Hyphomicrobium denitrificans ATCC 51888: one gene and its partner. The protein of the gene in region 2 interacts with the protein of the main gene of each other region in a pairwise test. Links are inferred from orthologs where the notes say so. Each region holds a gene or a part of one and is shown on either strand. Other genes may lie near its edges.

What was found. Proteins that work in one complex are often made in the same cells at the same time.
Region 1: the proteins of cysE (region 2) and cysK interact in binary tests that used the Escherichia coli proteins (3 or more experiments, as listed by UniProt). The link is inferred for Hyphomicrobium denitrificans ATCC 51888 from one-to-one orthologs.

Annotation. Positions count from the first base shown.
Region 1 is NC_014313.1:3,587,959-3,590,871, forward strand. It holds cysK (cysteine synthase A), read right to left. Parts: upstream 2,002-2,913; coding sequence 1,000-2,001; downstream 1-999. Other genes in the region: HDEN_RS17390 (2-hydroxyacid dehydrogenase), read left to right, coding at 1-103; HDEN_RS17395 (HesA/MoeB/ThiF family protein), read right to left, coding at 143-979; dut (dUTP diphosphatase), read right to left, coding at 2,134-2,712; coaBC (bifunctional phosphopantothenoylcysteine decarboxylase/phosphopantothenate--cysteine ligase CoaBC), read right to left, coding at 2,709-2,913.
Region 2 is NC_014313.1:1,818,982-1,821,730, reverse strand. It holds cysE (serine O-acetyltransferase), read left to right. Parts: upstream 1-835; coding sequence 836-1,663; downstream 1,664-2,749. Other genes in the region: HDEN_RS08805 (transglutaminase-like cysteine peptidase), read right to left, coding at 2,559-2,749; HDEN_RS08810 (gamma carbonic anhydrase family protein), read left to right, coding at 1,919-2,452; HDEN_RS08815 (DUF3126 family protein), read left to right, coding at 1,685-1,900; HDEN_RS08825 (enoyl-CoA hydratase), read right to left, coding at 1-606.

The DNA of each region.
Region 1 (2,913 bases), 1.8 Mb from region 2 along the record:
GATCGAAGGCCGTATCGACATGGGCGAGAAGGTCATCATCAACATCAAGGCGTTTGCCGACGGTCATGCGCCGCCGGATCGTGTCCACGTCGCGATGCTCTGACGGGCGAACTGCTTCGAAATTGAATGGGCGCTGGCGCCGCTATTCTGCGGCGCAGGCGCTGCCGTCCGTCGATCCGTGGATCGAGAGATCGGTGATCGTCGGCGTCTGCCCGGACAGCGGATTGTCGGGGTCCCACGAGATCGACACGACCTCGAAGCGGCTGGCGAGCACGTCGCAGATCAGGAGCCGGCCTGCGAGGCTTTCGCCGATGCCGATGATCTCTTTGACGATCTCGGCTGCCTGCAGCGTGCCGATCACGCCCGCGACCGGCCCGAGCACGCCGGCTTCGGCGCAGTTGGCGACCAAGCCAGCAGGCGGGGCTTCCGGAAACAGGCAGCGCAGCGTCGGGTAGGGCGTGCCGTCAGCGGTTTTTTCGTATGGCTTGAAGAGCGAGACGTAGCCGTCGAAGGCACCGAGCGTCGCGTAGGCGAGCGGGCGTTTCGCCAGGTAGCAGGCATCCGACACCAGGTAGCGGGTCGCGAAATTATCTGAGCCGTCGGCAACGATGTCGTAGCGCGCAATGATCTCGAGTGCGTTGCGCGCGTTCAGGCGTTCGGCGTGAACTTCGACATTCACCAGCGGATTGAGCCGGTGAATGGTTTCGCGGGCGCTCTCGACCTTGAGGCGTCCCGTGTCGTCCGTATCGTGAGCAATCTGGCGTTGGAGATTATCGAGCGAGACGCGATCGTCGTCGATGATGCCGATCGTTCCGACGCCAGCTGCTGCGAGATACATGAGAACGGGTGAGCCCAGCCCTCCCGCTCCGATGACGAGAACGCGTGCCGCCTTGAGTTTCTGCTGGCCCGGCGCGCCGACGTCGCGCAGCACGAGGTGGCGCTTGTAGCGTTGCACCTCCTCGGCCGTCAGCGTCGTCATTCGTCATGCCTTCTTGGATATCAGCTGCGCGGCTGCGGTTCGACGAACAGCTCGCTCGAGAAGTAGCGTTCGGCCGACGACGGCGCGAACGTCACGATCGTCTTGCCGGCGTATTCAGGCCGCTGCGCTACCGAAATCGCGGCCGCGACGTTGGCTCCGGTCGAAATGCCGCCAGGAATGCCTTCGACCTTCGCGACTGTGCGCGAAACCTCGAAAGCGGTGTCGCTTGCGACGGTGACGACTTCGTCGATAAGGCCGGTATCAAGGTTGTCGGGAATGAAGCCTGCGCCGATGCCCTGAATCTTGTGCGGGCCTTTGGGCTGGCCGGAGATGACGGCGCTCGTCGTCGGTTCGACGGCGATGATCTTGAGGCCAGGAATGCGCTTCTTGAGGACGCGGCCCGTACCGGTCAGCGTGCCGCCGGTGCCGACGCCGACCACCAGCGCGTCGAACTTGCCATTCGTGTCGTTGTAGATTTCTTCGGCGGTCGTCTTCTCGTGCACGAGCGGATTCGCGGGATTGCTGAACTGGCCGGGAATGACGGCGTCCGGCAGCGATTTCGCGAGTTCGTCGGCTTTTGCCAACGCAGCCGGCATGCCGCCTGGTCCTGGCGTCAGTTCGAGTTCCGCGCCGAGATGCGAGAGAATTTTGCGGCGTTCGAGCGACATCGTTTCTGGCATCACGAGGATGAGGCGATAGCCGCGTGCAGCTGCGACGAACGCCAGACCGATGCCGGTGTTGCCCGAGGTCGGCTCGATCAGAATTGTTTTGCCGGGCTTGATACGTCCTTCGGCCTCGAGAACATCGATCATCGCGACGCCGATACGATCCTTCACCGATGAAAGCGGATTGAAGAATTCGAGCTTCAGCAGAATGTCGGCTTTGAGATTTGCGGATGCTTTGATTTTCGAAAGCCGAACGAGCGGCGTGTTGCCGATCGTCTGGTCGATGCTGTCATAGACGCGCCCGCGTCCCCATGTGCCCGTGGCCGCGATTGTCTTGATATCAAGCGTCTGTGTCATGTGGCTCTCTTGGTCAGCGTTGGGTGCGGAGGCGCGGTGTCGAATGCCGCGCTTTTCTCGCAGTTTCAGAGAATATCCTCAAGTCCTTCGCGACGCTAATAAGCATTTAATAAGCATAGCTTTTTTTCGTATTTAGCGGCCTCGCGCGCTCTTTTTCAATTGGGATTTTGATTTCTTGTTGTTTCTCGTTTTTGTAACCGGTTTTTGTTTTTTCTTCTGTGCAGAGGATGCACTTGTTGCCGAGCCCGTCGAACCGAAACCGCCGGCACCGCGCTTCGTTCCGGAAAGGACCGCGGCTTCCATGAGCACGGCTCGGATAATCGGCGCAATGATCATCTGTGCGATACGCTCGCCACGATTGATCGTGAACGGCTTTTTGCCGAGGTTGATCAATATGACCGAGACTTCGCCGCGATAGTCGGAATCGATCGTGCCGGGGCTGTTCAGAACCGTTAGGCCGAACTTAGCTGCGAGTCCGGAACGTGGCCGGACCTGAGCTTCGGTTCCTTTCGGCAGCTCGAAAATCAATCCGGTCGGGATCAGCGCGCTGTCGCCAGGAGAAAGCGTGACCGGATTCCCGGCGGGAACTGCGGCGACGAGATCGAAGCCTGCGGCTTCTGCCGTTTGATAGGCGGGCAACGGAAGATCCGTGGCGTGATCGAGCCGCCGGACGTTGACCTTTACGTTGTTTTGCTCGGGACGCCGGATCATTCTGCGGCGTCTCGCTTCAACGTCGCGAGATGTGCGGCCGCGCGAGTCACAATTCTGATTGCGACCTCGGTCTTGCTCATTTCAGGCCAGCTTTCCACGCCCGCGCTCGTCAGAAGATGAACGGCGTTGCGTTCACCACCCATGACTCCAATCGGCGATGATACGTCGTTTGCGACGATCCAATCGGCGCCTTTCGATTTC
Region 2 (2,749 bases):
CGCCAGGGCTCTGACGGTCGCTTCGATTTCGCCTTTCGGCACGAGCTGCGTAATGAGCCCCATCGCTTCCGCGTCGGCGGAGCGGAAACGGCGGCCCGTGAACAGCAGCTGTTTGGCGCGATCGGCAGGCACAGCGGAAAGGATGGGACGAACCCACCGCGCGTTGTAACCAATGCCGAGCTTGGCCGCGGGAATTGCGAACTGGCTCGTGTCGTCCGCGATCCGCATATCGCAACAGAGCGCCAGTCCGAGACCGCCGCCCAGGCAAAATCCCTGGATCATTGCGATCGTCGGCTTCTGACAATCGATCAACGCGTTGAAAGCGGCATCGTTCAGCGCATCGTAAACCTTGGCGGCGTCGCCGGTGCGTCCGCTCTCGAATTCAGAGATGTCGGCGCCCGCCGAGAAGGCTCTGTCGCCCGCCCCGCGCAGCACGACGACGCGAACCTCATTGTCGGCGGTGGCCCGTTCGATCGCCCCGGGAAGCGCGCCCCACATGCCCCCGGTCAGCGCGTTCATGCGCGATGGATTGTCGGCCGTAATCCAGGCGATTGCGCCGTCTTTGCCATATCTTAGCGTCGGGCCGTCGCCGTTGGTCTCTGCCATTCCGGGCCATCCTTATGACTGTCGGGGGGCTATTTAATGAGCAATTCAGGGTACGGCAAAGATCGGCGCCGGTGGCAGATGCGCGCGGTGCGGTAAGACTTATATACTGAGGACAGGTTCTCTGATTGACCCGGGCGCGAGCCATCGTTAATCGGCTGGGATAATCGTCAGAGGACGGGTCATATTGCCGGCCTGATGATGCCGGAACCTGCGAGCAAGAGGCCCTTACGTGTCGAACGCCAAGACAGCAACGACGAAGATCCAGATCGTCGACCCTATCTGGGCGCAGATACGGTCCGAGGCGCAGGCCGCGATGACGGCGGAGCCCGCGCTCGGCAGTTTCATCTTTGCGACGGTTCTGAGCCATGAGCATCTCGAGGAGGCGATATGCCATCGTCTCGCGCAGCGTCTCAATCACACCGACGTCGACGCCGGGCTGATCTCGCAGACGTTCCTCGGCGTGCTTCAGGACGACAATAAACTCGGCAAGATTTTCCGGGCCGATCTCTCGGCCGTCTACGATCGCGATCCGGCCTGCACGCGCTATCTCGACCCGCTGCTCTATTTCAAAGGCTTTCACGCGCTGGTCACGCATCGCTTCGCGCACGCGCTTTGGAAAAGAGGCCGCCGCGATTTCGCGCTTTATCTGCAAAGCCAGGGCTCGCGCTTTTTCGGCGTCGACATTCACCCGGCGGCGCGCTTCGGGCAGGGGATCATGCTCGATCACGCGACCGGCTTCGTCGTTGGCGAAACGGCGGCCGCCGGCGACAACTGCTCGTTCCTGCATGCCGTGACGCTCGGCGGCAGCGGCAAGGAAACAGGAGACCGCCACCCCAAGATCGGCGATAACGTCCTCGTCGGAGCGGGCGCTAAAATCCTCGGCAACATCAAAGTCGGCTCGTGCTCGCGCATCGCCGCCGGGTCGGTCGTCCTATCGGACGTTCCTCCGAATGTTACCGTCGCCGGAGTTCCGGCAAAAATTGTTGGCAGTGCCGGTTGTTCGGAACCCGCCCGCTCGATGGAGCAGGGTTGGGTTGACGATTTCGGCGGCCTCTGACGCTCACCAGGAGAGAAAAACTTGAAGAAAGACGAGCTAGCAAAGCTGCAGGCCTATTTGCGTAAAACGTTCGGCGCGCCGTCGTTGGAAGTTCGGCCGCAGCCGAAGAAAGACGACATGGCCGAGGTCTTCATCAACGGCGAGTTCGTCGCCGCGCTCTATCGCGAAGAAGACGAGGGCGAGATCTCCTATCAGCTGCAGATGGCCATCCTCGATATGGATCTCGAAGGCGTTTGAGACTGCGAGGAATTGCCGATGACTCTCTACAACCTGGACGGCGTTGACGTTGCAACGCCTGCCAGTGGAGCCTTCTGGGTCGCGCCCAACGCGGTGGTGCTCGGCAAGGTCAAGCTGGAGGAGGACGCCAGCGTCTGGTTCGGCGCGGTGCTGCGCGGCGACAACGAGTGGATCACGATCGGCGAGCGTTCGAACGTGCAGGACGGCTGCGTGCTGCACACCGATCCCGGTTTCCCGCTGACGATCGGCGCCGATTGCACGATCGGCCATATGGTCATGCTGCACGGCTGCACGATCGGGCGCGGCAGCCTGATCGGCATCGGCTCGATCATTCTGAACGGCGCCAAGATCGGTGACGAATGCGTCATCGGAGCGAATACGCTGATCCCCGAGAACAAGGAAATTCCGCCGCGTTCGATGGTGATGGGCTCGCCGGGAAAGATCATCCGTCAGATCAGCGATGACGAGATCGTGCGCTTTCAGCGCGGCGCGGGACGCTACGTCGCCAACTGGAAGCGCTTTGCCGCCGGACTAAAGCCACAGGCATCCTGACGCCAATCGCGATATCACGCGACGGTCACAAGTCTCGCCTGATGCCGACGGCAGAGGCGAGACTTGATTGCTCGAACCAGTTTCGGGGCCAGTTTTAGGGCCAGGTTCAGGGAAAGACTTCGATGCCCTGAAACTCGGTGGGTTCCGGGTTCGACTGAACGCCCGCAATTGCCGACGGCGTCGAAGCATCGTTCGGATCGAGCGAGACCCACGCCTTCGGATCGACAAACGATTGCCGCATCACGTAGTGGTACGGCGTCTGGTTCCACAGCCGGACGATGTCGATCTTGTTGTCGA